Regions from separate parts of the Colwellia sp. BRX8-4 genome, predicted to be linked through region 3. Evidence: predicted binding sites of a transcription regulator. Region 3 holds the regulator's gene; each other region holds the start of a gene.
What was found. The regulator FNR, encoded in region 3, switches genes on or off when oxygen is low (the NO sensors DNR and NnrR bind a similar motif). The targets are predictions, from matches to a motif close to TTGATCTAGATCAA.
Positions count from the first base shown of each region.

Region 1: the regulator FNR is predicted to act here: its motif matches at 8,819-8,832, upstream of yegQ (tRNA 5-hydroxyuridine modification protein YegQ).
Region 2: the regulator FNR is predicted to act here: its motif matches at 7,248-7,261, upstream of H4J56_RS05350 (adenosylcobalamin-dependent ribonucleoside-diphosphate reductase).

Region 1 covers NZ_JACGVS010000010.1:84,051-94,642, forward strand. Annotated here, with positions in the region: gene H4J56_RS10320 (diguanylate cyclase domain-containing protein) at 1-1,321, opposite strand, end outside; gene mutH (DNA mismatch repair endonuclease MutH) at 1,559-2,227, opposite strand; gene rppH (RNA pyrophosphohydrolase) at 2,390-2,896, shown strand; gene ptsP (phosphoenolpyruvate--protein phosphotransferase) at 3,009-5,285, shown strand; gene H4J56_RS10340 (sulfite exporter TauE/SafE family protein) at 5,322-6,143, shown strand; gene H4J56_RS10345 (thymidylate synthase) at 6,192-7,025, shown strand; gene H4J56_RS10350 (YfhL family 4Fe-4S dicluster ferredoxin) at 7,084-7,329, opposite strand; gene yegQ (tRNA 5-hydroxyuridine modification protein YegQ) at 7,337-8,737, opposite strand; gene H4J56_RS10360 (HDOD domain-containing protein) at 9,009-9,851, shown strand; gene tolC (outer membrane channel protein TolC) at 9,958-10,592, opposite strand, start outside.
Region 2 covers NZ_JACGVS010000004.1:117,849-128,440, reverse strand. Annotated here, with positions in the region: gene sspA (stringent starvation protein SspA) at 1-8, opposite strand, end outside; gene H4J56_RS05380 (cytochrome c1) at 94-807, opposite strand; gene H4J56_RS05375 (cytochrome bc complex cytochrome b subunit) at 807-2,072, opposite strand; gene petA (ubiquinol-cytochrome c reductase iron-sulfur subunit) at 2,072-2,662, opposite strand; gene rpsI (30S ribosomal protein S9) at 3,232-3,624, opposite strand; gene rplM (50S ribosomal protein L13) at 3,628-4,056, opposite strand; gene H4J56_RS05355 (NrdJb) at 4,312-4,980, opposite strand; gene H4J56_RS05350 (adenosylcobalamin-dependent ribonucleoside-diphosphate reductase) at 5,014-7,170, opposite strand; gene zapE (cell division protein ZapE) at 7,376-8,491, opposite strand; gene H4J56_RS05340 (YhcB family protein) at 8,668-9,123, shown strand; gene H4J56_RS05335 (Do family serine endopeptidase) at 9,215-10,570, shown strand.
Region 3 covers NZ_JACGVS010000009.1:29,379-39,970, reverse strand. Annotated here, with positions in the region: gene H4J56_RS09355 (ABC transporter substrate-binding protein) at 1-107, shown strand, start outside; gene H4J56_RS09350 (methyl-accepting chemotaxis protein) at 125-1,618, shown strand; gene H4J56_RS09345 (ABC transporter ATP-binding protein/permease) at 2,020-3,798, shown strand; gene H4J56_RS09340 (DUF1415 domain-containing protein) at 3,791-4,354, shown strand; gene H4J56_RS09335 (hypothetical protein) at 4,438-5,226, shown strand; gene H4J56_RS09330 (glucosaminidase domain-containing protein) at 5,284-6,132, shown strand; gene ttcA (tRNA 2-thiocytidine(32) synthetase TtcA) at 6,242-7,204, opposite strand; gene uspE (universal stress protein UspE) at 7,315-8,241, opposite strand; gene fnr (fumarate/nitrate reduction transcriptional regulator Fnr) at 8,391-9,110, opposite strand; gene H4J56_RS09310 (sulfite exporter TauE/SafE family protein) at 9,149-9,826, opposite strand; gene ccoS (cbb3-type cytochrome oxidase assembly protein CcoS) at 9,832-10,044, opposite strand; gene H4J56_RS09300 (heavy metal translocating P-type ATPase) at 10,074-10,592, opposite strand, start outside.

The DNA of each region.
Region 1 (10,592 bases), on a different contig from region 3:
TTGTGTAGATATAACTTAAGGTTTTTCCTAATGAATCATTGATAGGTTCAAACTTTTTACTGCTTGGATAAAATATGAATAAACCGTAAACACTGCCATATAGATAATTTTCTCCAATATTCTGAATACAACGTCCAGCACCAATGTTTTTGTCAGTAAAAAGTTGTACAGAAGAATTATCTGTCATTTCACAGATGGCTAGCCCTTCATTACAGGCAGCAAAGATTTTTAGCTGTTTGTCTTGGTAAATATCCCAACAAGTTAAGTTTTTTAAGCTGCTTATTTCACTCTGTATCGCATCATTTTGCGATGAAAGTGAATAACTATGGCCTGTGCCTCCAATAAGAATGTCTTGTCCATTTTGAGCCAGTCGAAGCGTTAGTATTGATGTAGCTTTTTTAGGTACAAACGTTCGAATATAGTCATTCAAAGCTGGATACTTAATTAATCCACTGAAGTCGGTAGTAGCCCAAAGATTGTTGAATGAATCGTAACAAAGATCGGTGATTTTTGCGGTGGTAAATAGCGTCTTTCCTTTTTTCCAAATGTAATCGTGCTTTATTAGTTCGTATACACAGGTTTTCTCTGCAATGATCATATGATTTGAATGAGGAAACAATATACGGACAATCATTGACTCTATATCAGGGAGTTGGATATGCTCTTTAAGTTTTAAATCAAAATCTAAAATGATGATGCTCTTGTTATTAGCAATGAGAAAGCCTTGCGTCGATGCACTAATATGGTTCGCCGAGTTAAAGCTCTTGGTGTATTGATTAATAAGAGGTCGAATCATTTCATTTTGGTACACCCAAATGCCTGACTGTGACATTTGAATAAGAATAGTTTGATCTTTGCTTTTAACAATACTGAGTACGCCTTCGCCGGAAACGTCAAGGCTTACTTTGTTCAATTCATCTGACTTGCTATTCCATCGATATAGCCCTTTGGCGCATCCTAATAAATAGTGGTTGTTATCAATAGATATCGCGCATTGGCACCAACCAAGGCCAAGGTCAACTGTATTAAGATCAACGATGGATTGATGGGTTTCAGCGTTTATAATTGAAATGCCTAAATCTGAGCAGGCTAAAATAGTATCTCTATTTGAAGTAACTGAACGTTGACCGTGAGTTAAAAGTCCTGAATGTTGATTAAGAATTTCAACGTGTTCACCATCATATATAGCTAATCCATTAGGTGTGCTTAGCCAAAATTTTCGGTGAGAATAACACAGACTATGTATTTGTTGTGATGGCAGTCCTTCAAGGCGGGAGATATTCTCGATTATTAAAGAAGGCTTAAGGGGGAGACTATTCATAGAATGACCATAGTATATTTCAGATAAGCCTTATAACGTATTCTTTCAAAACCAGTAACAACGAAATGAATCAACGAGTAATAAGATCAGTACCTGTAACAATAGTTTAAATTTTACTTTTTAGCATAGATAAGTTCATAAATTCAGTAGTTAAAGTAAATCAGTCAATTAATAATTACCTGATGGTTTGTGTATTTAAGATAAGTTTCAATTGAAATATGAATACCGCAGATATCGTTAATCAATACGCAAATGATTACGTAATAACATGTGTGTAAAAGATGTTTTTAAATAAAAGCCACGAGGCAGTGTTCGAAAGGGCTCGCCGTGTTTATTAAAGGCTTGTGTTTTAGCTTGGCTATTGGCCGCTTTGGGGCGAAGTTGTAACACTTGGCCATGTTTTCCTGAGATGTTTTCTACTTCACCTAATACAATCATATCGGTAAGCTCTTGCCAGTCTAGGGCGAGTAATTGTTCTTCTTCATAAGACGGGGACCAAATAAAAGGGGTGCCAACTATACGCTCGCCTATTGGTATATGTCGTTCAGAAATTACCGGTACCCATAAAACACGCGCCATTTTGTTGCGTATATGGCTGGTTTTCCAACTAGCCCCTACTAAGCCAGTCAAAGGTGCAACACATACAAATGTTGTCTCTAAAGGTTTGCCTTGCATGCTAATGGGTAACGATTTTAATTCAATACCTAAATGTGGAAAGTCAGGTTCAGGTTTTGACCCCGCACTAGCGCCAAGAACCTGCTCAAGTAAAAGACCTATCCAACCTTTTTCTCTCGTTAAATTCTCAGGGACTACTACGCCTGCTTGTTCAGCTATTTCAGCTAAATTAAGTCCAGCAAGCGCTTGCGCTCTTTTTAGTAAATCATCTTCGTTAGTAGGGATATTAATTTTAATGAGTAAACTCTTTAGTCGTGACTTTTCTTTACTCAGTATAAAGATTCATAACTTTTGACGCTATGGTCTAGATAAAATAAAAAATTAATTAATTGCCCGCAAGCCCATATTATGGAAGAATCAAGATATATTTTATGAAAGTTATTGGGAATTCCTTTGATAGATGCCGAAGGCTATAGAGCTAATGTCGGCATAGTCATAATCAATGATAGAGGACAAGTATTTTGGGCTAGGCGTTATGGTCAACACTCGTGGCAATATCCACAAGGGGGGGTTGATGAGGGAGAAACAGCAGAAGAAACCATGTACCGAGAATTACACGAAGAAGTGGGATTAAAACCGGAACATGTCAGTATTGTTGCTTCGACCAAACACTGGTTGAGATATAAATTACCAAAACGTTTAATTAGGCATGAAAGTAAACCTGTTTGTATTGGGCAAAAACAGAAATGGTTTTTACTTAAGCTAACTTCAGAAGAGTCTGCGGTTGATTTACTTCACTCTGATCATCCAGAGTTTGATGATTGGCGTTGGGTAAGTTACTGGTACCCAGTGCGTCAGGTAGTGTCTTTTAAACGTGAAGTTTACCGTAAAGTGATGAAGGAATTTGCTCAGGCGTCTATGCCTTCTTATCGCCATCAAAACCGTAAACGTCGTAGTTGATTATTATTATGTAGCAGTTTTATACGACAAAACAAAATGTATAATATACCCGTATCACTTAAAGATGACCCTATATCTTAAAGTGAACGGGCATTTTTATTTAAGGAGCCGTATGTTAACTATCCTACGGAGAATTGTTCTAGAATTTAGCCAAAACGCTGAACTCGACAGTGCATTACATCGTATGGTGGAACAAATAAAAGAAACGATGAATACTGACTGTTGTTCAATTTATCTTGCTGACCACCTCAAACAACATTTTTTATTGGTTGCCTCTGACGGTTTGGCAGAAGGTTCATTAGGTCAAACAACCATCGGTTTTACTGAAGGCTTAGTCGGTTTAGTTGGCCAGCGAGAAGAACCACTTAACATTGCTAATGCGCAAAACCATCCTCAATTTATTCATGCCCCTGAAGTTGAGGAAGACGAATTAAATGCCTTTCTGGGGACCCCCATCATTCATCGACGAAAAGTGCTGGGCATACTGGCGATTCAACAAAAAGAGGCTAGGCATTTTACCGAAAATGAAGAAGCATTCTTAGTTACCTTATCAGCCCAATTAGCTACTTCATTGGCCAATGCTGAAGCTAATGTGTTAATCACAGAGCAAGATGCTAATAGTCATTGGACTAAAGCATTACAGGGTGTTGCTGGCTCCTCAGGGGTAATGATTGGTGAAATGTTTGTTGTGTATCCAGCGGTAAGTTTAGCTTCTGTTTCTTTACAACGAACTAAAACCCCAACGCTAGAGTTACAATTTTTTGAAGAAGCCGTGGCGAAAACACGCATAGATTTTGATTTCATGGCCAGTAAGTTACAAGGGATTATTGCGGAGAGTACTTTAGATATTTTCGATATGTATAAGCAATTATTAAATAATGCAAATATTACTAAAGAAGTTACCCAGAAAATAATATCAGGTTGGACTGCTGAAAGTGCTTTAAAACAAATCATTGATAGCTATATTATTCAGTTTGAAGCCTTAGATGACCGTTATTTGCGTGAAAGGGCCAGTGATATACGCGATTTAGGTAATCGATTATTACTTAACTTAAAAAAACTAAATATAAAAGAGCAACAACTTCCACGAGAATTTATACTAGTTGCTGAAGAAGTAACGGCAGCTATGCTTGCACAATACCAGCACCAAGGCTTAAAAGGTGTAGTCTCGCTTCAGGGCTCCAATAATTCTCATGCTGCTATTTTAGCAAGAGCACTAGGTGTGCCAGCGGTAATGGGTATTGAGAAAATTTCGCTTAGTCGATTACACCAGAAGAACTGTATTGTAGATGGCTTTAGTGGTGAGCTTTTTGTTCAGCCTAATGAAGCCTTACAACGTGAATATCAACACTTAATCACTCAAGAGATATTACTCGCCGATAAGGTTAAAAAAGTAGCGCAATTGCCTGCTATTACCAAAGATGGTCAAACCATTGAGTTGCAACTTAATGCTGGGCTTTCATCAGGGTTTGAATATTCAAAAAATTCAGGTGCTGTAGGGATCGGTTTGTATCGTACTGAAATTCCTTTTATGAACCGCAGCTGCTTTCCCTCTGAGTCAGAGCAAACTGAACTTTATCGTCAAGTATTAAGTGCTTTTCCTGATCAACCTGTAACTATGCGTACCTTAGATGTTGGTGGTGACAAGTCGTTACCCTATTTTCCGATAAATGAAGATAATCCATTTCTTGGTTGGCGTGGTATTCGCATTACACTTGACCATCCTGAAATTTTTCTCTTACAAGTACGAGCAATGTTGCGAGCGAATGTTGGCTTAAATAATTTAGAGATTATGTTGCCGATGATTTCAAGTACTTTAGAGGTAGACGAAGCAACTCGCTTAATCAATCAAGCTTATTATGAACTGTCTGGTGAACTTGATTTTATCGGTGAAGAAAAGCTCACTCGTCCAAAAGTTGGTATAATGATCGAAGTGCCAGGTATTATTTATCAATTGCCTGAATTAGCCAGTAAAGTTGATTTCTTTTCGGTGGGTAGTAATGATTTAACTCAATATTTATTAGCAGTTGACCGAAATAATGCCCGCGTATCAGCGTTATATAATTCATATCATCCAGCTGTTTTAAGAGCGCTTAACCATATTGCTGAACAATCAGCTCGCTCATTGGTACCCTTGAGCCTATGCGGCGAGCTAGCCAGTGAACCAGCAGGCGCTTTATTATTATTAGCGATGGGGTATGACAAATTGAGTATGAACGCGCATAATATCGCAAAAATTAAATGGGTGATCCGCCATGTTGATTTTCATCAAGTAAAAATGATGTTGGCGCATGTGTTAACCCTTTCTACATCCAAACAAGTACACAGTTATTTAAATGAACAACTTGAACAATTCGGTTTAAGTAGTTTCGTACGTGCCGGTAGGTAATGTATCCGGTTAATTTAACTTAAAAAGCAGTAAACAATGTTATTAAGTATCTTTCTAATTTGCGTGTTACTCGGCTCAGTGGTCGGTTTCTCTGCTGGTCTTTTAGGCATAGGTGGCGGGTTGATAATTGTACCCGCTTTGGTGTATTTATTACCGCAGCTAGGGATTGAACCGAACTTAGTTATGCCAATGGCGCTTGCGACCTCGTTAGCCACTATTGTTGTTACTTCACTTTCCGCGGCGTTAGCTCATCACCGTAATAGCAATATACCTTGGCCACTTGCTAAGCAACTCATGATGGCGATTGCATTAGGATCGTTACTTGGCGGATTTATTGCTGATATGCTTTCTGTTGTTGCACTAAAAAATACTTTTGCTATTGCTGTTTTTTTACTTTCGTCTTATATGTTTATTGCTATAAATCGAGCGAAGAAAAATAAATTAATTAATCACAATGATGATGAAAAACTACCCAAAAATATCATTGTTAAAGGTATTGGCTTTTTTACTGGTATTTTAGCAAGTCTAATGGGCATTGCTGGTGGTGCTATTCTAGTCCCGATATTAAGTTACTTTAAAGTCCCTCTACGCCAATGTATTGGTGTTGCCACGGTCAGTGGTATGGTTGTGGCCATATTTGGTGTTAGCGGCTATGTGATTGCTGGTTGGGGAGAAGAGAATTTACCCAAATATAGCTTAGGCTATGTTTATTTACCTGCCTTGCTTGGTATCATTATTACGTCTTCTCTTTTTGCCCCAATAGGTGTTAAAGCGGCGAGTAAGCTACCGGTTGGTACTATCAAGAAAGCATTTGCGATATTTTTGATGCTAGTAGCAGTTAAAATGATATTAAGTTAGTACAATAGCGTTTGTTTAAAATTAAAATTTTTTAGAGAAGGAAAGACAGTGAAAGAATATTTAGATCTCATGCGACATGTTCGTGATAACGGCGTACAAAAATCAGACCGCACAGGTACAGGCACCAAAAGTATTTTTGGTTATCAAATGCGTTTTGACTTAGCAAAAGGCTTTCCACTGGTCACCACTAAAAAATGTCATCTAAAATCAATTATTCATGAATTATTATGGTTTATTAAAGGTGAGTCTAATATTGCTTACTTAAGTGAGAATGGCGTTAAAATTTGGGATGCTTGGGCAACAGAGTCGGGCGAACTAGGGCCTGTATATGGAGTACAGTGGCGTAATTGGCCATCAGCCAATGGCGAAACAATTGATCAACTTACACAATTGATTGATGATTTAAAAAATAACCCAGATTCACGACGTCATATTATTACCGCTTGGAATCCTGCATTATTACCTGATACATCTATAAGCCCTGCAGAGAATGCTGCACAGGGCAAGCAAGCATTACCCCCGTGCCATACGCTTTTTCAATTCTATGTACTCAATGGCAAGCTGTCGTGTCAATTATATCAACGCAGTGCCGACATCTTTCTAGGTGTACCCTTTAATATTGCAAGTTATGCACTATTTACCATGATGATCGCCCAAGTCTGTGATTTAGAGCTAGGTGATTTTGTTCATACTTTCGGAGATGCTCATTTATACTCAAACCATATGGAACAAGTTGATGAACAACTAAGTCGCACTCCGCTACCTTTGCCAACTATGAAAATTAATCCTGAGATAAAAAGTATTTTTGATTTTACTTTTGAAGACTTTGAATTAGTGAATTATCAATGCCACGCTCATATAAAAGCCGCTATATCTGTCTAAATACAAACTTAATCGACTGAGCAATTGCACGTTATTGTTTCAGTCGTAGTAGGTGCTGTTAACCATGCATAGCGATAAATTTAGCTAATAACGTTTGCTCATTTTCATTATGCTTTGGATCTTTTTTGATACAATCAATAGGACAAACGCTAATACAAGTCGGCTTGTCATAATGGCCAACACATTCAGTACATTTATCCACGTCAATTTCATAAATCATGCTACCCAATGCAATGGCCTCATTAGGACATTCTAGATCACACATATCACAGTTAATACATGCATCTTCTATAATCAGTGCCATGGCCCTATTACGCTACTTGATTTTGTGTAAACGGTTGGCGTGTTGTGCCACCTTCATTAAGGTAGCGCATAATAATACCAAAAGTTAAATCGTGCTCAGTTACTAACGAAATTGATACTTTATGACCGGACCCTTTTGCGTCAATAATAACTTCACCTTTGGCGTTCTCCATATGAGATAAAACAAAAGATGTATTACCTAGCGGTGTCATTAACTCTAAACGGTCACCGACTAGAAATTTATTTTTTACTTCTATTTCTACTAAACCTGTTATTTCGTTGCGGCCTAATATTTCACCAACAAATTGCTGAGTATCACTTTTTGAATAACCGTAATCAGAATTTTGTGTGTCACTATGGCGGTGACGTTTTAAGAAACCTTGGGTATAACCTCGGTGAGCAAGATGTTCTAAATCGGTATTTAAATTTTGATTAAAAGGTTTATTACTTAAAGCATCAGAAATAGCTTGGCCATAAATTTGTGCTGTTCGAGCACAGTAATAAAATGATTTAGTTCGACCTTCAATTTTTAATGAATGCACGCCTATTTTTATTAAACGTTCTACATGTTCAACGGCACGTAAATCCTTTGAATTCATTATATAAGTACCGTGCTCATCTTCAAATGCTGGCATATATTCACCGGGTCGACCTTGCTCTTGCAATAAAATAATATCCTCAATTGGTTGTTGCTCTGGAATAATGATTTTAGCTGAATCAGGGATAAATAGTTCTGGTTTTACTTTAATGTCTGGCTGTACCGCTATTATATCACCGGTTTCGTTTTCTTTTGCTTGGTGGCTATCATATTTCCAACGACAAGCATTTGTACATGTTCCTTGATTTGGGTCGCGTTTATTAATGTAACCAGACAACAAGCAACGACCAGAATATGCCATGCATAAAGCACCATGAACAAAAACTTCTAATTCCATTTCAGGGCATCGAAAACGAATCTCTTCAATTTCATCAAGCGATAATTCACGTGATAAAATAACGCGCTCAACACCTTGTTGATACCAAAACTTTACGGTTGCCCAATTAACCGCATTAGCTTGCACAGATAGATGAATTGGCATATCAGGGAATTTTTCCCGTACCATCATGATAAGGCCGGGATCAGACATGATCAGGGCATCGGGCTGCATTGCTATAACGGGCGTAATATCTTTAATAAACGTTGTTAATTTACTGTTATGTGCAGCAATATTATTGACTAAGTAAAACTTTTTACCTAGGGAATGAGCTTCATTAATACCAATTTTAAGATTCTCTAAATTGAATTCATTATTTCTCACCCGTAAAGAGTAACGGGGTTGCCCTGCGTACACAGCATCAGCTCCGTAAGCAAAAGCATAACGCATATTTTTTAAGGTTCCAGCAGGCGATAATAATTCAGGTTTTAGCATAATGAACAACATAGATGATTTATATTAGCGGTATTATAAAAACATCGTTTGTCATAGGTAAACAGCTTATCAGGCGGTTCTTTGATGAAAATCATATTAAGTGATTAAAAACTAGAATTTTAAATATTTGAGCATTTGTCTAATAAAGATACAGTATTGAAAAATTTACTAATATTTGACCTAAAATAATAATATAAGCAAAAAACTGTGCTACTTTTTAATGTAATACAATTGATAATTGACAAATGATAATAATAATTAAGGTGAGACTATGGGAACTGAAAATGCCCTTTATACAATTTTAGTAGAAAAAATTAAACAAGATGCGCTTGTACTTCCAACCTTGCCAGAAGTAGCACTGAAAGTGCGCCAAGCGGCGGATGACCCAAACATTAACTTAAAACAAATGAGTGATATTATCGGTCATGACCCTGCTTTATCTTTGGGTATGTTGAAAGTAGCGAATAGCGTTATTTTAGGACGTTCTGTTAAAGTTGAAACAGTCAACCAGGCTGTAACTCGCATTGGTTTGCGCCAAATCAAAAGTATCGCAACAGCGATGGCGTTAGAGCAAGTATTTGTTTCAAAAAATGAAATAGTTTCAATGTATTTGAAAAAGTCATGGAAAAAAACCGTCGATGTAGCCGCAGTTGCCATCAGTTTAATGACTTTTTATATCCAAGACCATAAACACACATCATTAACGTTAGACACCTTAACATTGGCGGCACTGGTTCATAATATAGGTGTTTTACCCATTTTAACTGAAGCTGAAAATCATCCTGATGTTTTCGCTAACCCGACTTTTTTACAGCAAGCTATTGCTAAGTTAGCTGCGGATATTGGTGGAGAAGTGACTAAAGCGTGGGGATTCTCAGATGAATTTGTCACTTTAGTAACCAGTTGGAGTGATTTAACGGTATTACCTTCTGAAACTCATTATTTGGACTTCATTCGTGCAGGTGCTATTCACAACGGTATTTTCAAGAATGTATCAACCTGTGAAGTGTTATTAAAAAGCTATGTGAATAAAGGTATTTTACCTGACGTGGACTTTATGAAAAGTGAAGAATTTCAACAGATGGTTACTGATGTAAAAACTATGTTTAGTTAATAACAATAAAGTTGTAGACAATAAAAAACCCTGAAATATCAGGGTTTTTTTATATCTATAACTTTTAAACCTACAATTAATACTTCACAAAGGAAGTTTAATAAGCTTACTTAGCGGCACTTAACCCTTGATTGATGTTGATTAAGTCTTGCTCACTGATTGTACCTGCCGCACGTTTTAACGATAAAATTGATTGTACATAATTATAGCGCGTTGATGATAAGTTACGTTTTGCGTTATATAAATTACGCGTGCTATCTAACACATCAACAATAGTACGAGTTCCTACTTCAAAACCAGCTTCCGTTGCTTTTAATGCACTATCAGCACTAACAACAGATTGCTCAAGGGCTTTGATTGCCGAAACAGCAGCAATAACGGTGTTGTAAGCATTACGTGTATTACGAACAACATTACGATAAGTTAACTCTAAATCTTGGCTGGCAGCAACATAGTTGCTCTGTGCTTCGCGAACAGCACTTGACGTAGCGCCACCAGAATAAATAGGTACGTTTAACGTTATGCCGATAGACTGACTATCTAAAGCAGGGTTTTCAAAAGTGGCATTGTTTACTTCGTTATCTTGATCTCTAGCACCATAACTGCCCGATAAACTTAATGTTGGATAATGACCAGATCTTGCGATATTAATATTTTCTTTAGCAACATCAACCGCTATTTTTTGGCTAATTAAATCTAAATTTTTTGCTTCTGCTGTTTGTTGCCATTCGTTTGCACTGT
Region 2 (10,592 bases), on a different contig from region 3:
ACGGCCATAATGCCTCCAAAAATCTGTAATAAAAAACTAACAAAGGGGGCCAAAGCCCCCCATAAATAAAACGCTGTACATTAACAATAATTGTTAGTGTACATCCTTCCAATATTCAACTTTAAGTAAGTAAGCAAAAATAAGGAAAATAAATAAGAAACCTATTACCCAATATCCCATAGCTTCACGCTTAAGCTTGCTTGGCTCACCGGTGTACTCTAAGAAATTGGCTAAATCACGAGCAAAGGCATCGTACTCTTCAACGGTCATAGAACCACCCGTTGCTTCACTGAGTTTACCATTTTCGTCCATCGTACGAACACCTTGTAAACCCTGTAAAACATGCGGCATACCCGCATTTTTTAATACCGTGTTATTAACGCCAAAGGGACGCTCAGGATCAACGTAGAAAGAACGCAAGTAGGTATAAATATAATCAGGCCCTGGTTTTAAACGCGCCATTAGCGTTAAATCAGGTGGTGTATTACCAAACCATTTAGCCGCATCTTTTGCTGGCATAGTATTAGTAATATGATCACCGACTTTTTCACCCGTATACATATAATTAGCAATACCATCGGCTTCACTAATACCTAAATCCTCAAAAGTACGGTTGTATCTTTGGTACTGTAACTGGTGACAACCTAAACAATAATTAATGTAAGATTGAAAACCACGTTTAAGTGACTCTTTGTCACTTAAATCATTACCGGCTTTGTCTAAATGAACACCACTGCTAGCAGCAAGTGTAAGCATAGGCACAAGCGCAAAAATTCCAAAAGTAAAAGCTCTAATAAATTTATTCATTATCCTGAAACCCTCTCTGGAACTGGCTTAGTTTTTTCGTTCTTACTGTATACCCATAAGGCAAGAAAGAAACCAAAATAACCAAACGTAGCGATAGTACCAATTAAGTTATAGACCGGTGTTGATGGCAATGTACCTAAAATACCCAAAGCAATAAAACAAATAACAAATTGCGCTAAGTTAACCGTATGAGCAGTACAACGGAATTTAATAGATTTCACTGTACCACGGTCAAACCAAGGTAATAAGAATAAGACAATGATCGCAGAAAACATACCAACTGCCCCTAATAACTTATCAGGGATAACACGTAAGATGGTATAGAAAGGACCAAAATACCAAACCGGTGCAATATGCTCTGGTGTTTTCAAACCATTTGCAGGTTCAAAATTCGGCGCTTCCATAAAGTAGCCACCGCCTTCAGGGTTGAAAAACATTACCCAAGAGAAAATGATTAAGAAGATAACGATCGCCACTAAATCTTTAACCGTGTAATAAGGGTGGAACGGGATCGCATCGACGATATCGTATTTTTTAGTATATTGCTCATGGAAAGTAAATTTACTGTGCTCTTCTAATGGCACACTACCTTTAGGTTTTTTAATATCTGTGCCTTCAGGGTTGTTCGAACCCACTTCATGAAGTGCAAGAATATGTAAGAAAACTAATACAACTAAAACCAGTGGCATTGCAATAACGTGTAAAGCAAAGAAACGGTTTAAGGTAGCACCTGATATAACGTAGTCACCACGTATCCAGAGTGTTAAGTCATCACCTATAATTGGAATAGCACCAAACAGAGAAATAATAACCTGCGCGCCCCAATAAGACATATTACCCCAAGGTAATAAGTAACCCATGAAAGCTTCAGCCATAAGCACTAAAAAGATCAACATACCGAAGATCCAAAGTAACTCACGAGGCTTTTGGTATGAACCGTACATCATGCCACGGAACATATGCATATAAACAACAACAAAGAACGCTGACGCGCCTGTAGAATGCATATAGCGAAGTAACCAGCCGTAATCAACATCACGCATGATGTATTCTACAGAAGCGAATGCACCTTCACCTGATGGCTCATAACTCATTGTTAACCAAACACCCGTTAACAATTGATTGACGAGTACGACACTCGCTAAAACACCAAAGACATACCAAAAATTAAAGTTTTTAGGTGCAGGGTATTGACCAGCATGCTTGTTTACCGCGTCGGTTAACGGTAAACGTTTGTCAATCCACGCCATTAAATTAGCTAACATTATGCTTCTCCTGCGCTAACACCAATTAATAAGGTGTCTGCTGTTGGGAATGAATGCTCAGGAACCACCAAGTTTGTTGGTGCAGGAACGCTTTGAAAAACACGACCAGCCATATCGAATTTAGAACCGTGACAAGGACAAAAGAAACCGTCTTTTACACCTTCAACAAACTCTTCAAAATCGCCTTGGTGGTGAGTAGGAGCACAACCTAAGTGAGTACACACGCCTAAAGCAACCATAAACTCAGGCTTTATTGAACGATATGCATTGGCTGCATAAGTAGGTTGTTGAGGCTCTTCTGAACCAGGGTCTTTCAATTGATCGTCATGCGCCGCTAAAGTTGATAATATTTCTTCAGTTCTACGGACCACATACACAGGTTTTCCTCGCCATTCAGCGCGGATTAATTGACCTGGTTCTATTTTACTAACATTGACTTCAACCGGAGCACCTGCAGCTTTCGCTCTAGCACTAGGGTTCCAAGAACCAATGAAAGGCACAGCCAAACCGACAACACCAACACCACCTACTACCGAAGTAGCAGCAGTTAAAAAGCGTCGACGGCCGTTATTCACGGGCGCATTGCTCATTCAAAATCTCCAAATAACATTGTTTCAAACAAATTCGAATTATTATTCTCACAGCTACAGTGAGTTGCGAGAGGAAATACTTTCCAATTGTTTGCCCAAACTTGCGACAAAAAATTTTTCTGATAATAAAGAAATAAGCACTTTTTTACAAGTAAAAATAAGCGAAACATCAGTTATATATCTTAATTTCACTGACTTTGTCACTTTAAACACACAGCTAAATACGAAAGATTATTATTCAAAAAAAGCGCAGAAAAGAATAGTTTCTCTTTCGCTATCCGATAAATTATTTTAATGCTTATATAGTTGAGTGTAATTGCTAACCATCGAAAAAGTGCTCAGTAAACAGCTCAATAATACGACTATTTTCCCGCATATTATTTTTATTACTGATACTTTAAAGTTTACCATTTTATTGGAACTCGCACTGTATTATTTATTATCGCCTAAGGTCGCTTTTATAATAAACAGCCCACGAAGTTACCTTACTGCGGATGCTCATTTTTCTAAATGACAGATATAAAAAAACCGACATAAAGTCGGTTTTTTGAAAACGTATAAGGTAAATATTAACGTTTTGAAAATTGTGGCTTTTTACGAGCCTTGTGTAAACCAACTTTCTTACGTTCAACTTTACGAGCATCACGAGTTACGAAACCAGCTACACGTAGAGAACCACGTAAAGTTTCATCGAACTCCATTAATGCACGAGTAATACCGTGACGAATTGCGCCAGCTTGACCAGAAATACCACCACCAACAACAGTGATGTTAAAGTCAAACTTTTCTAACATTTCAACTAATTCTAATGGTTGACGAACAACCATACGAGCCGTTTCACGACCAAAGTATACAGAAATGTCACGCTTGTTAATTGTAATTGCACCGTTACCAGCTTTCATGAACACACGAGCAGTTGAGCTCTTGCGACGACCAGTACCGTAATATTGATTATCAGCCATTGCTTAAAGCTCCAAAAGTTGTGGTTGTTGTGCAGTATGCTTATGTTCAGTGCCCGCGTAAACTTTAAGCTTACGGAACATTTCACGACCTAAAGGACCTTTAGGTAACATACCTTTAACTGCGAATTCTAAAACACGCTCTGGAGCTTTTTCAATTAGTTTTTCAAAACTAATTTGCTTAAGACCGCCTGGGAATTCTGTATGCGAGTAGTAAATTTTACCTTTCGCTTTATTACCAGTTACTTTCACTTTCTCAGCGTTAATAACAACGATGTAATCGCCAGTATCTACGTGAGGAGTATATTCTGCTTTATGCTTGCCGCGTAAACGGGTTGCAATTTCAGTAGCGATACGTCCTAAAGTCTTATCTTCGGCGTCCACTAAGAACCATTCGCGTTGTACGCTTTCTGGTTTTGCTACAAAAGTTTTCATTAAAAAACCCAATATTTATTATGTTACTTTAAATGATGAATGCTAAGAATTAGCATCACCGGTTAAAAAGACCACGCTCTACCCCTTCGAGTATCGAGTCCATCGCCACTACTTTTCACAAAAGTCAAAAACAGTAGGCATTTGTAACGCAGGGAGCGCGGATTATACAGAAGTTATCTACTAAGATCACCTATAAATCACAATCAATTGCACTTTTTTTAAACTTTTATCACGAATACAATCGCTAGCTAGTAACTAACCACATTTTGAATCGCCGCAATTTAAGCAAGTAGCGCAATTGTCTAATGAGATTACCGACTTTTGATAACATTTTACACATTGGCTTGCTGTGGTTGGAAAAGCTAATAGCTCACTTCCCTCTTTAGCTTTTATTGTTTGGCGCTTTTCCTCAATGTAGGCTTGTTGGTGGTTATCTCTTTCACTTTTTGGCAACATATCTAATGCCTTTAAATGTGTTTCAATAACATGGCCAATATCAGCGACCACCGATGGCATAAATATACCTGTGCCTCTTTGGTAATAGCCACCTTTGGGGTCAAATACTGCTTTTAGCTCTTCGACTAAAAAGGTGCAGTCACCTCCCTTGCGAAATACCGCTGAAATAACCCGTGTTAGCGCCACTACCCAAGAATAAAACTCCATATTTTTTGAATTGACAAAAATTTCGAAAGGACGGCGAGTTTCTTGGTCACTTTCTTGATTGAGCAAAATATCATTAATAGTAATATAAAGAGCATGGTCTGATACTGGCGGTTTTATTTTATAAGTAGAACCAATTAACATTTCAGGACGTTTTGTACTTTCGGTGAGTTTATCCGCGATGCCTTTTATTTTTTCTTTAACAGGCAGCTGATCAGCAACTAACACCTTAACCGCAGTGATCGCTTGATTAATTTCTCTCATTATTAGTTTCCTCGTTATTTTTTGCCAGGGCTTTTAGAGCTTACCGTAGTAACCTTCTTTTAAAGCGTCATGAAGATTTGCAGCCGTATGCGTTTCGCCGTCGTAAACCACCTCTTCATTACCTTTCGCTAAAATCTCAGTGCCATCGGCTAAGGTAAACTGATACGTTACATTAGCGAGTTCTTCGTCTTTTACTAATACGCCTTGATGGACTTCTGGGTTAAAACGAAAAGTCGTACAGCCTTTCAAGCCCTGGTCGTATGCATACAAATAGATATCTTTGAAGTTTTCATAATCGATATCAGTTGGAACATTAATTGTTTTTGAAATAGACGAGTCTATCCAGTATTGTGCCGCAGACTGAATATCAACATGTTCTTTAGGAGCGATGGCATCGGCAGATACAAAATAGTTAGGCAGCTTTTTATTGTCATCTTCGCTATATGCCAAAGCATCTTTATTGATAAAATGACGATATGCCAGCAGTTCATAACTTGAAACAGCGACGGATTCTTTTGATTTCTTACCTTGACGAATAATATTGCGGTGATATTCATGTGCAAAGCTTGGTTCAATACCATTAGATACATTATTACCTAGACTGAGCGCTAAAGTGCCTGTGGGTGCTATTGAAGAATGATGTGTAAAACGGGCGCCAACCTCAGCTAACGCTTCGACAAGTTCAGGATTTTCTTCAGCGATACGCTGCATATAACGACTGTATTTTGCGTGCAGAACTGAACCTTTTATTTTATCCGCCACTTTTATGCCGTCTTTTATCATTTCGGGGCGTTTTACTAGCATTTGCTGAGTTACCACGAACGTTTGTGCAAGTATCGGCGCAGGACCTTTTTCTTTTGCTAAATTTAACGCTTCTTGCCACCCCGTTATCGCTAAAACTTTTGATACTTTGTCAGTAAAAGCCAGGGCTTCAGGACTATTATAAGGTATTTTTAATAATGTCAGAGCTGAGCCTAATCCTAAGTACCCCATACCATGACGGCGCTTACTTTGAATTTCTTGCTGTTGTTCAGGCAGTGGTAAGCCATTAATTTCTACTACGTTGTCGAGCATGCGGGTAAAAACTTTAATAACTTCGCGGTATTTATCCCAATTAAATTTCGCACTAGAAGTGAAAGGTTGCTCAACAAATTTAACTAAATTTACTGAACCCAGCAGACAAGCACCGTTGGGCGGTAATATTTGTTCGCCGCAGGGATTACTTGCACGTAGTTTTTCACAAAACCAGTTGTTATTCATTTCGTTAGCATGGTCAATGAGTAAAAAACCTGGTTCAGCATAGTCAAATGTATTGCTCATTATCATATCCCACAGCCTAACAGCTGGTATCGTGCTATAAATTTTACAGGCGATTTTACCTTCATGATTCAATACATAATTATGTTTTTTAATATAAGCGTTATCAAAATAATTCTCTTTGAAGAGTATTTTATCCCGATCGGTGATAGCGATATCATCGGCAAGTAACTCTTGGTGAGAAATAGGAAAATTGAGTAACCAGTCTTGTTGATTTTTTACAGCAGCAATAAATTCATCACTGATCAGTAGTGATAAATTAAATTGCCGTAACCGACCATCCTCGCGCTTCGCTAAAATAAAACGTTTAACATCAGGGTGAGAGATATCAAAAACCCCCATTTGCGCACCACGCCGCCCGCCGGCAGAACTAATGGTAAAACACATTTTATCGAAGATATCCATGAACGACAGTGGACCTGAAGTTGTGGCACCGGCGCCAGCAACAAAGGCACCACTAGGTCTTAAAGTTGAGAATTCATAACCAATACCACACCCCGCCTTTAACGTTAGGCCTGCTTGGTGCACCGCAGTTAATATACCCGTCATTGAATCGTCGATAGTGCCTGAAACCGTGCAGTTTATTGTTGATGTGGCGGGCTTAAATTTTTTGGCACCTGCATTTGATATTATTCGTCCCGCAGGATAGGCGCCACATTCCATCGCCCAAACAAATTTCTCGTACCACTTTTTCTTATCTTTATTTTCTATATCCGCGAGCGCTAAGGCAACTCGATGAAATGTTTCTGAAATAGTATTCTCTTGCGGGTGGCCATGTTTGTCTTTTAAGCGGTATTTTTTATCCCAAATATCAACTGAAGCGGCTTGTAATTTAATACTTGTCGCTAAGCCTGGTGAAAAAGCGTTTGTCATCAGCATTCCTTTATCATTTTATTTTTGGTGTATATTACCTATAAAAATAAATGACAAAAGCCAAAGCACTACATATTGCGATCAAGATCAATAAACAACACAACATATAGCTAGTTAGCGTAATAACGCTAAAATTGGCATAAAAAAATGCCGATCGTTAAATCGGCATTTTTATAATTATCTTTAAGTAAGTTTTACTATCTCACTAAGGTAAGTGCTTACTTGCTAAATAATCATGTGACTGCATTTCTTGTAAACGACTTAAACAACGTTTGAACTCAAATTCCAAACCACCGTGGCTGTATAAATTTTCCATTTCGACTTCAGCAGAAATAATTAATTTTACATTACGTTCATAAAATTCATCAACCAAGGCAATAAATCGACGGGCCGCATCTTCACGATCGACACTCATTTGTTTAACATTTGCTAATAATACCGTGTGATACAAACGACTTATCTCCATATAGTCAGTTTGACTACGTGCGGATTCACACAACACCGAAAAGTCAAAGTGCACAATACCGTCTGACTCTTCAATCGCCGATAATGAGCGATTATTTATTTTAACGTCAACATCTTTCTTACCTGGTTTGACCGACAATTGAATAAAATATTGCGCCAGGTTTTCACTTGCCTCTGCATCAAGTGGAGCATGGTAAATCTCGGCTTGCTCTAGGGTTCGCAAACGGTAATCAATACCGCTATCGACATTTACCACATCACAATGTTTATTGATGAGTTTAATAGCTGGTAAAAAACGTTCGCGTTGCAAACCATTTCGGTACAGACCGTCAGGTATAATATTTGACGTTGCCACTAAAGTAACATTATGTGCAAATAATTCTTCAAACAAAGCGCCAAGGATCATTGCATCGGTAATGTCGGAAACAAAAAATTCATCAAAACAAATAATACAGGTTTCATCAGCAAAACGTTTGGCAATTATTTTCAATGGGTCAGCTTGCCCGGTTAATGTTTTTAATTCTTGATGAACACGGTGCATAAAGCGATGAAAGTGAACACGCATTTTATTTTCAAAAGGCAAACAATCATAAAATGTATCAACTAAATAAGTTTTCCCTCGACCAACGCCACCCCAAAAATAAAGTCCTTGTATGGTTTTGGTTTCAGATGAGGCAACAATGCGCTTCCAGCGATTAAGCACCTTCTTAAATCCTTCAACGGGTAAGGGTTTATTTTGAAGATCTTCATAGAGACGCTGTAAGTTTTTTACCGCATTTTCCTGCGCATCGTCATGTAAAAAATCATCACGAGTTAAATCTTCATTATACTTATCTAGAGGTGAAAGCTTGATCATTTATTGGCCACTTATATTTTGTTTCACAAAGTCTTTACAGGACTAATGAAATATTTTCTTGAAATTAACAAATTCGCAATCATATTCATTAGGTAAGCGCGAACAGAAGCGCTATTATACAAAATAAGTTCCCATATTTTTACTAATTTTATTGAATATAACGAGGGTTTGACACTATGGATATAGTTTTAGCAATTTTTCTTTTATTAGTTGGTGCGGCAATAGGTTTTGTTGCTAGTCGTTTTTTATCTGCATCAGTCCAAGACAACCAGAAACTTAGTGAACGCGTTAGTAATAGTGAAGCCGCTTTAGCGCAATATAAACTCGATGTTGCAGAACATTTAGATGATTCAACAATACTTTTGGACAAAATGAATAGCACTTGCCAAACAGCCATGTTGCAAATGGAAAAAAGTACGCAGTTATTAAAACAAGCAACACCTTCAGACGTTGATGGCATGCCTTTTTTCTCAAAAGAAACACAAGAACAACTTGCACAAACCGTATCATTACGTCACAGCCGAGCCGAACGTAAGAGTGAAGAAACAAGCACAGAACCACCACTTGACTACTCAGGTCAAGCGAGTGGACTTTTTGCCGACAAGAAACAAAGTGTTACAAATGTAGGCTAATGTTCTTTGGAACTAACGCACACAGCATAGGTCTTTAGTTAAGTATAAAATTACATTAATCATTTATGTTTATAAGAAGGTTGTCTCTTTTATGAAAAAACTGTCTGTTTTAGCAACAAGTATTCTTCTTTCCGGCTCTATTGCCGTGGCAAGTTTGCCCGTCCAAGCCAATTTACCTTTTTCCGTTAGTGGTCAACAGTTGCCAAGTTTAGCGCCGATGCTAGAGAAGGTTACTCCGGGTGTCGTGCTAATTTCGGTTACTGGTACCCACGAAGATAAATCTAAAGTACCAGATGCTTTAAAGTTTTTCTTTGGTAATCCTCAACAAAACCAAGCAAGAAAACGTGAATTTCGAGGTTTAGGCTCAGGGGTCATTATTGATGCTGCACAAGGCTACATAGTCACTAATAATCATGTCATCAATGAAGCTGATGAAATTCAAATAACGTTAAAAGACGGTCGTCAAATCACCGCCAAGAGAATTGGCTCCGATGCCAGTAGTGATATCGCTTTACTACAAATAGACGCTGAAGATTTAATTGAAGTAAAATTAGCTGACTCAGATGATATACGAGTTGGAGATTTTGCCGTTGCCATTGGTAGCCCTTTTGGTTTGGGGCAAACCGTCACTTCAGGTATTATAAGTGCTTTAGGACGTAGCGGATTAAACGCGCAGAATTACGAAGACTTTATTCAAACTGATGCTGCTATCAACAGCGGTAATTCAGGTGGTGCACTCATTAACTTACACGGTAAACTTGTTGGCATTAATACGGCGATATTAGGCCCTAATGGTGGCAATGTGGGTATTGGCTTTGCCATACCCAGTAATATGGTCGATAACATTGTTAGACAATTGATTGAGTTCGGCGAAGTTCGCCGTGGTGTACTTGGCGTGTTAGGCCGAAGTGTCAATGGTGAAATCGCCAAGGCACTAGAACTCGAGTCGAGCCAAGGTGGCTTTATCGAGCAAGTCGTTGCTGATTCTGCTGCTGCCGATGCCGGCATTGAGTCTGGTGATGTTATTACCAAAGTGAACGGAAAAGTGGTAAAAACGTTTGCCGCCATTCGAGGAAAGATTGGCTCAATTGGCGCAGGCAAGTCTGTTGAATTAACGGTCATCAAAAAAGACGGCTCAGAAAAGACTTATGACGTTACGCTTAAAAAACAAGAAACAGCAAAAGTAGAGGCCGCAAGCATTCACAGAATGTTAGATGGCGCTGAACTTGAAAATAGTACGAATGATCAAGGTATTGATATTAAGTCAGTCGAAGAAGAAAGTCCCGCCGCCGCTATTGGTTTACAAAGAGGTGACGTGATCAGCGGAATAAACCGCACGCGTATAAAGTCTATAGGTGAATTACGCAGTTACTTAAATGATAACAAAGGGGTTTTTGCGCTCAATATTGTCAGGGGTAATAGCACATTATTTTTAATGATCCGCTAACACCGCAAGGGTGATAATGGAC
Region 3 (10,592 bases):
CCAGTAAAATGTACATTGAATTAATCGAAAAAGGTACAGAAACACTTAGAGCATCTGGACAGCTAAAAGATATTCTAAATAAATATGGTCTACAAGACTGGCAGTAAAAAGGTATAAAAATAATATGAACGTTACTAAATCTATATCATTTAAACTTATTTTTTCAGCATTGATTATTGTCACCACACTCGTCATTTCTTTTGGTGTGTATGATTATATGGCACAAAGTAATTTACTGAAAAATAAGCAAATAAATCAACTTTCTTTGGTCGAATCTCGATTAAAACTTAATTTGCCTTCTGCTGTTTGGAATTATGAAGAAGATCAAATGAAGGGTATTTTAAACTCGGAACAACAATCAGAAGACATCGCTTTAATAGAAATAACCAATGAAGATAAAAAAACAATATCTCAATCAAAAGGAAAGAAAACAAACGAAGCGATCACTTTTAAGTTACAACATATTGAGGACGGTCAAAGTACCAGTGTTGGTAATGTTACTTTGTTTATCGATAGTTCTTCAATAGATCTCGAATTGTCATCTTTAGCTTCTCGCATCATTGTTAAAGGAGTATTGCTTGACGTATTTTTAATTTCAGCGATCTACTTTTTATTCGCTAAACTAGTGACGCAGCCTTTAAGTGAAGTTGCCAATGCTTTAGAGAATATTGCGCGTGGAGAAGGCGACCTAACGCAGCGACTACGCGTTAAACGTGAAGACGAAATAGGCCTTGTTGCAGAGTCATTCAACGTCTTTGTTGATAAAATTCAATTGCTTGTTCAATCTATTCAATTGTCGGTAAAGCAGACTTCAGAGGTGTCACAAAATGTATATCAAGCTTCTGAGGCCAGTCGTGGGCATTTAGAAAATCAACAGTCTGAAACGGATCAGGTGGCTACCGCCATCACTGAAATGTCTGCGTCAGCAAAAGAAATTGCTAATAATGTTCAGTTAACTGCAGGCTCAGCAGAGCAAGCAAATCAAGATGCACGAGCAGTATCCGCTATTATTAAAGAGTCTATTGAGTCAATAAATGGCTTATCTGATCACCTTAATGAAGCCACTAAGGTGGTTGGTGCACTTGAGGATGATGTTAAAGGCATTGTTTCAGTCTTAGATGTCATTCGCGGAATTGCCGAACAAACAAACTTATTGGCGTTAAACGCTGCCATTGAAGCGGCTCGTGCTGGAGAGCAAGGGCGTGGTTTTGCTGTGGTTGCAGATGAAGTTAGGGCTTTGGCCAGTCGAACTCAAGAAAGCACTGCACAAATTCAGCAGACCATTGAACGTTTACAATCAGGTGCTAAATCAGCGGTTCATGTTATGGAAGATAGCCAGGTTAAAAGTAAAGCGTCAGTTGAAAATGCACTCAGTTCAGGTGAGTCTATTAGTAGCATTTTAAGCTCTACAGAACAAATTACTGAAATGGCGACGCAAATAGCCTCTGCGGTTGAAGAACAAAGTACTGTTGCAGAAGAGTTAAGCAGCAACGTTAATAGAATTGTTAGCGCAGGTCATAGCAGTTTAGAACAATTAAATGCGATGACAAAAAATTCTCAACTTATGCAAAGTTCTTCAGATGAGCTCAATAAATTAACGCAACAATTTAAAGCTTAACGTAAGGCATTAAATTTTTAGGTACGTATATTTACCGGTATGTGATTCTTTTACTGATAGATTTTACTCATCTATTTAAAAGGGGGGAACTTTAAATAACTATGGAGTTTTCCTTCGCTCTTAGAGACGATTAAATGCTGATTATAATTTGCTAACAACAAATTATAATCAGTTTTTTTAGCTGTTTATTTCAGATCAGCGTCATGATTAAAGTGGCGTTATGGATTAGATATACAGAGACGTACTTAATATACTCAGTTTATAGCTACTACAGTGCGGCAGCGCTTATTCAATTAAGTGAAAAACAGATGTTGTGTTCACTATGGGTTGATTTTCTTGATTGCTTTAAGTGATTAAAGCCGTTAAAGTTTGCCTAATTCCTACCAGAGTAATATCCCTTAATGCGCAGATCTTCCTACTCGTCACCTGAAAATGCCACCATTAATTGGCGAGTGCTAAAGTCACTTATTCCCTACTTACTCGAATTTAAAGTGCGAATAGGTTTTGCGTTGTTTTGTTTGGTGTTAACTAAACTCGCCAGTGTTTATCTGCCTTTTATCTTAAAAGATATCGTTGACGGACTTGATGCTCAACAAGAAAACAATATTTTCATTGTGCCTTTTGCTTTAGTTGCCGCTTATGGTTTAGTGCGTTTAACTATTGTGCTACTGGCAGAAATACGCGACACCTTATTTGGCCGTGTTACCGAACGAGCGATCCGCCGCATTGGTTTGAAAGTTTTCGAGCACCTGCATCAACTTGACTTAGACTTTCATTTGGACCGCCAGACAGGTGGACTCTCGCGTGACATTGACCGTGGTACGTCTGGGGTTAACTTCTTAATGCGGTTTATGGTTTTTAATATTGTGCCAACCTTACTCGAAATAATTATGGTTATTACCATATTATGGGTGAATTATGGCATTTGGTTTGCGCTGATCACCGGCGTCTCTATTGCCAGCTATATCGCTTACTCGATTTACGCAACAGAATGGCGCACGCGTTACATTAGAGCCGCAAATAAAGCTGACTCATCAAGTAATACTCGCGCAATAGACAGTCTGTTAAATTATGAAACGGTTAAATATTTTACTAATGAATCATATGAATCAACAGCTTACGACAGTCAATTAGCTGATTGGGAAAAAGCAAAAATGCAAAACCGTTTGTCACTGTTTGCTTTAAATGGTGGTCAGGCCATTATCGTGTCGTTAGCGATGACGGCAATGTTAGCGTTAGCGGCTTATCAAGTGACTCATCAACAAATGACCTTAGGAGACTTTGTCCTGGTTAATGCTTTTATGATGCAACTGTTTATCCCTTTAAACTTTTTAGGATTTGTTTATCGAGAAATAAAAGGTTCTTTAGCAAATATTGAGCAAATGTTTACCTTGTTGCAAAAAGTACCTAAGGTTGTAGATGCACAAGATGCCAAAGAATTAGCGATAAGCCATGGTGCTATTAAATTTGATAACGTTAGCTTCTTTTATGATGAGCAAAGACCCATTTTAAAAAATGTTTCATTCGAGGTTAAAGCGGGTCAAAAAGTCGCTGTTGTTGGCGAGAGTGGCTCAGGAAAATCGACCTTAGTGAAACTACTTTTTCGTTTTTATGACTGCCAACAAGGCTGTATTAAAATTGACGGCGAAGCAGTTACTGATATTACGCAACATTCCTTGAGAAAGAATATTGGCATCGTGCCACAAGATACGGTGTTATTTAATGAAAGTTTATTTGAAAATGTTAAATATGGCAATGTAAACGCGAGTAATGCACAAGTTGAAGAAGCTGCAAGATTATCGCATTTAAGTCACTTTATTACCTCGTTACCAAAAGGTTTTGATACCGTCGTTGGCGAGCGTGGTTTAAAGCTTTCTGGTGGCGAAAAGCAACGGGTTGCCATCGCCCGAACCATTTTGAAAAATCCTGCTATTTTGGTCTTTGATGAAGCAACGTCGTCACTTGATAGTCACTCAGAGCAAGCTATTTTAAAAGCAATCAAAGAGGTGGCTAAAGATCACACTAGCTTAGTGATAGCTCATCGATTATCAACTATTATTGATGCCGATAATATTATTGTCCTGCACAAAGGGGAAATAATCGAGCAGGGCGATCATCAAACGCTACTCACTAAAAAGGGTCATTACGCAACGATGTGGCAACTGCAACAAAATGCCTGATAAACAAATGTATGCCGTTGAAATTTCACAAACTAAGCAGTGGCTAGAAGAAATAATTATTGGTTTGAATTTTTGCCCTTTTGCAAAAAAAGAGTTTGTTAATAACACGATACATTATCAACTTTGCCCAGCAAAAAAGGTTGAATCGGCTTTAGCAGAATTAGCCATAGAATTTGAAAGACTCGTCGCTGACCCCAGCATAGAAACGACTTTATTGATTTTTAATGAAGGCTTTAAAGGTTTTGAAAGCTACCTTGATTTACTCGATGAGGCTAATGAATTGTTGTTCACCTTAGGTTATGAAGGTGTCTTTCAGCTCGCCAGTTTTCATCCTGATTATTATTTTGAAGGTGAGCCATTTAACGCAGCCTCTAATTATACTAACCGTTCGCCATTACCCACGCTTCATTTAATTCGAGAAGCGAGTATGGAAAAGGTATTATCTGTGTATAAAAATCCACAGAAAATACCTGATAATAATATTGCCTTAGCCCAAGAGAAAGGTGCTCATTACTTTCAAAATATATTAAAACGTATTGCTAAATTACACCGATAATTCAGGTGAAAATTTATGCTATTTTCCAATATCAAATCAACTTGCTATAATGTTGAAAAATTTACACAAAGGTAGTCATTTTCGTGGATGAAAAAAAAGTAGTACAAATTGGTGGTAGCATAGAAAAGTCTTTGCAGGGTGAATATACTATTGACGTTTCTTCGGTATTAAAAGAGGCGTGGCAATTAACACTTCGCTCGCGAATCGCTATTAATTTAGGATTACTTTTTACGCTTATTTTGGGGATTGTTGTTTCATTTTTGATCAGTAATACCATGGGTGGTATTGAACAAGTGATTAAAGACCCACAATCAACAACATTATTAAATATTGTTGTCACTATGGTTATCTATCCTTTTTTAGTTGGTGTCGAGATGATGGGCGTTTTTCATGCCGTTGGTTTAAAAACCAATAGTAAATTAATTTTTGCTTTCTTAAAACGAGGCAGTTGGGTTGCTGTTTGTGCGCTGTTAACGTCAGTATTAATAACTTTAGGTATGAGTTTATTTGTTTTTCCAGGTATTTATTTAGCGGTCGCCTTGTCATTAGTACTGCCGCTTGTAGTAGATAAAAAATTATCACCGATAAAAGCTATCACCTTGAGTTTACAAGTTACACGTTTTCAGTGGTTTAAGTTACTCGCTATTTATAGCTTACTCTTTTTAACTTTATTTTTATCTTTAATCCCCTTAGCCATTCTTGCTAAAACACAATTTTCAGTGATTGGTGTTATGCTTTTCTTAGTCGCATTAACATTTATAGCGCCGCTATTTTATAATGTTAAAGGCATTTTATATCGAGAGATTTTTGGCATGCAGTTACAAGCGACGGATGTACCCGCTCAGCAAACGAGTGATACATTTTCAGCGTAAAGCTCTGTGCAAAACCTTATTGTTAACAAAAAGGCTACTATGATCATTCAATATTTGATGAGAACTGTGTTAATAAGTGTATTTTTTCTTGCGCTTATTGCGCCCTTCACTTTTTTAGCGCCAACTTTTGAACTTCCCACGCCGGAAGTAACAAACGTTGTTATCGTTCCTGTGGTCAAGGCGAAAGTAAAAGTGGTTGAGCAACCGCTTCATAACGTTAAGATCCCAAACTTTGCTTCTATAAGCGATGTTAAAACGAAAAAACGTCAGTTTTTCCGTTATATTTATCCAGCAATAGCGCAAGAGAATAGCAATATTCTTATGTTAAGGGCAGAAGTCTCCTTGATGATAGAAACACTTTTCCTCGAGGAAAATCTTTTAGCAGATCAACAAGCTTTGCTTGAGCGATTAATTAAGAAATATAAAGTTAATCAAAAACACTCGCCGCTACAGCAACTTAATGAATTATTGTTGCGTATTGATATTGTGCCTGTTGAACTAGTATTAGTGCAGGCAGCCAATGAATCAGCTTGGGGCACTTCTCGTTTTGCTCGAGTTGGTTTAAACTTTTTTGGTATGTGGTGCTATAAAAAGGGTTGTGGCATGGTGCCAAGAGGAAGAGATGACGGTGCTAAACATGAAGTAGCGGCATTTAATAGTTTAGAGCATGCGGTACAGCGTTATTTACACAATATTAATACAAATCATGCTTATGGTGTTTTTCGTTCAATTAGAGGGCAGTTACGCGCTCAAGAACAACCACTATCGCCACAAATCTTAGCAACAGGATTACTGCGTTATTCTATTAGAGGCACTGATTATGTCTTAGAAATAACAGAAATGATCCGCCATAATAAAGTGTATTTTGATAAAATATTGTCGAAGCCAAAACCTAAGGTTATTTAGGCTCGGCTTATTGTATTACGCGTCAGTTAATGATGGCGAGCGATAACATTCATTCTTTTAACTGGTGTTGTTATCGCGCTTAGATACTTGGTATTAATTAAGGTAGATTCTACTTTATTTCTATAATATTCAAACTGTTACTTAATGAAAGTTTGGCTTTTGAATTGTCTTCAATATTGACGTTGTTTGTTAATTGAGCGGCAATAATAGGTTCATCATCAAAAGCGATATCGCCACCATTGATAATGCCTGAATCAGCGTTAATCCCTTTAAAATCAAAAAGTTCACTGTCACACAAATGTGATGGAACCACATTGCGAATGGCAGTAAACATAGATTCAATTCGTCCTGGATGATTAACATTCCAGTCCTGTAACATTTTCTTAATGTTTTGACGTTGTAAATTAGGTTGAGAGCCACATAAATTACAAGGAATAATTGGGAACGCTTTTAGTTGTGCATATTGGATGAGTTCTGCTTCTTTACAAAAAGCTAACGGTCTAATGACGACATGCTCACCATTATCAGAGACCAATTTTGCTGGCATTGATTTTAATTTACCGCCATAAAACATATTTAGCATCAGTGTTTCAACCATGTCATCACGATGATGGCCTAGTGCAATTTTAGTTGCGCCTATTTCTGCCGCGACCTTGTATAAAATAGCTCTGCGTAAACGAGAGCATAAACTGCAGGTGGTCTTCCCCTCAGGTATTTTATCTTTAACAATAGAGTAGGTATCTTCTTGCGCAATTTTATATTCAACACCTAAAGCTTCTAAGTATTCGGGAAGGATATGCTCAGGAAAACCGGGTTGTTTTTGATCAAGATTAACGGCTACAATATCAAAATGAATGGGCGCTGATTCTTTTAACAACATTAAAATAGCCAGAAGGGCGTAACTGTCCTTGCCACCCGATAAGCACACCATTATTTTATCGCCATCTTCTATCATATTATATTGCGCGATAGCTTGGCCAACATGTCGTCTTAAGCGCTTCTCAAGTTTACTCAGCTGTATTTTTTGGCTGGGTGTTAAAGATGTTATTGGTGTCGCTGATTGAGCGCTCATAGTGTTTCCTAGAGATATTTGAAATAAAAAGTATGAATTTTACCGCGCGTAGTATAGCAAAAAGCCAAGGAAATCCTCGGCTTTTTAATGGATATTTACATATTTCAATATTAAGCTAATGGCGAGAGGTAACCATCAGGTTTTATCGCTAAGACATCACAGTTAAGGCGGTCAATGACATGCTCTGCAGTATTACCAATAAGTGCCGCTGAAATCCCCGTTCGACCAATAGTACCTAACACAACTAATTCAGCATCAACGTGCTTAGAAATGCTTTGAATAACATCTTCAGGTAAACCTTCTTTAACATGGGTATTTTTAAGCGGAATATTAAAGCTATTAGCATGGTCTTTCATCGCACTTTTGTGATGATTAAACATAGTGTCGTTATATTCAGAGGCGTTAAACTCTGGAATTTCAATGGCAATATTTACTGGCGTACCTGGATAAGAATTCACTAAATGGACATTGGCTTTAATCAGTGAAGAAAACACTATTGATTCTTGGGTTAACTTATTATTAAGCGCTTTGTGCTCATCATCATCGCTACCGATATTGAGTGCGGTAAGTAAATTACCATTGCTTGGCCAGCTATGGTCTTTAACCAGTAATACTGGGCAGGGACATTTCCTTAAGATATGCCAATCTGTTGGCGTAAAAATAACCGACTTTAGCTTGTCATGTTGATGGGTGCCTTTGATGACAATATCGAAGTTTTCAGCCAGTACTTTTTTTATGATCTTTTCAAATGGGCGATTATGCCAAATAATACAGGTATCTATGGTTATGTCTTGGTGATCAGTTTCTGAAATCTTTTCTTCTAACCATAGTTTACGATCATTAATAACCGATTGACGCATTGCTTCTCGCTCATCGCCAGAAAGCATGGTGGTCATTTCATAAGATAAATCATAAATGGTTAAAAATGCAGTGATCTGTCCGCCACTATGTCGTGCTAATTCAATCGCACGTTTCAACGCTTTTTGATTTTCAGTGGTTGGATCAATAACGGCTAATATTTTTTTATACTTATCCATAATATTTACTCCCTAGTTATTAAATAATATTAATAATAGACCATAATTAATAGATATTATTTGCTTTAAATCATAATATTTCAATAAAAAAAATGCTTAACATCTTTAATGTTAAGCATTTATCTATAATTATTTAAAAAAGCGATAAACTACAGTGAAGCACACTCGTTAAGTTTATCCATATTAAGTATTGTGATGAGTTTTCCATCAACTGTGATTAATTCATTTTTTTGAAAACGATTTAATAATCTACTGATGGTTTCAACCGTTAAACCAATATAATTACCAATGTCACTTCGCGTCATCGTTAGGCGAAAATCTGTTAGTGACATACCCCGTGCATGATAGCGACTGGCTAAGGTTGAAATAAAAGTTGCTAAGCGTTGTTCAGCATTTTTGCGGTTAAGTAGCGTTAACATTTCTTGATCTGAGCGGATTTCGGAACTCATCATGCGAAGAATTTGTTTTTTCAACTTAGGCATCGTATTCGATAATGAATCTAAAGTATTGTAAGGTATCTCACAGACCATAGATGTTTCTAAGGCTTTTGCAAAACTAGGATGCTCTGACTCAGCAATAGCATCAAAACCTAATAAATCACCCGCTAAATGAAAACCGGTAATTTGTTCTTCACCTTGTTCATTAACCGTAAATGTTTTGAATGTTCCAGAGCGAATAGCGTATAAAGCTTGCATTTTGTCGCCATCTTGGAAAATTTGTTCGCCTTTATGAATAGGGCGTTTACGGTCAATAATGCTGTCTAGTGTATCGAGTTCTTTATCATTTAAAGAGAAAGGTAAACACAGCTCGCTGATACTACAGTTTTGACAATGAATATGTTGAGATGTAGAACATGGCTTTTTATACATATTAACCTAAATGAGTTATCCCTAATTTATCGATCATATTAAAACAATTGCTTATATGCAAACATTAAACTGTATATTCCGTATGAAATTATCATTAGCGCCATTATTTTCTTGAATTTCGTGTTTGTTACCAACGACTTTATACCAAAAGAGCCAAGTGAAAGACTTAACAAGGCTGGTAAAGTACCTAAACCAAAACTGGTCATAATTAGGGCGCCACTGAGGGCACTTCCACTGGCTAAGGACCAAGTTAATGTTGAGTAGACTAAACCACAAGGTAACCATCCCCAGACTGCTCCTAATGCTAGCGCTTGTTTAGCATTATTAATGGGAATAAACCTTTTACTTAACGGGGATAGATAGCGCCAAAGGAACTTACCCATTTTTTCAACTTTTGATAGCCACATTAACCATTGGCCTAAATACAAGCCTAATAAAATTAAAAATACCGCTGCAAATAACCTTAAAAAACCTAATGGAACGCCAATATTCTTTATTGCAATAGAACTACTAAATCCAACGATTGCCCCAATTAAGCTATAAGAAAAAATTCGGCCAACATTATATGCACCGACCAGCTTAAATTTATCGCTGCCTTTTTGTTGCGGTGATATAGCAGATGTTAACATCGTTGTTATACCACCGCACATACCGATACAATGTCCCGAACCTAACAAGCCGATGATGAATGCCGATAAATAATCTATACTCAACATGGCTGTTATTTACTACCCGTATCATTTTTAGCTGTATTTTCGCTATGGGTTTCAGTGGACTTTTTGGTGGTAGTGTTTTCATCTTCATCAAACAAGATACTCATACCTTGTTTCTCTAAATCATCAAATTGTTCAGTTTTTACTGCCCAAAAAAATAAATAAATGGCGATAGAGGTTAGGATTATCGCTATGGGGATCAAAATATAAATAATGCTCATGGTCTTTATGCTCTATTATAAGTTTGCGTTTACTTTTTTAATAAACGTAACGAGTTAGTGATAACCAATATCGAACTTGCAGACATACCTATAACCGCCATATAGGGAGTAATGTAGCCTGAGACGGCAAGGGGCAATACGATAGCATTATAACCGAATGCCCAAAAATAATTTTGCCAAATAATGCGACGAGTTTTATTGGCGACCTGTCTTAATGTTGTTATCGACTTTAAACGATTATTGAGTAAGATAACATCGGCACCACTTTTAGCTATATCGGTGCCACTCCCCATAGCAATCGAGACATGGGCTGCGCCGAATACTGGCGTATCATTGACACCATCGCCGACCATAGCAACGGTTGAGTTTTTAGGCTGATTTTTTATTATCGCCATCTTATTAGCCGCAGTCAAAGTACTATGTATCTCGTCTAAATGTAGCAATGCCTGAACTTTTTTACAGCCAGCAGGGTTATCACCCGATAGCATGATGGTATAAATATTACTTTTCTTTAAGTCATCTAACAGCGTTTGGGCATCATTGCGAAT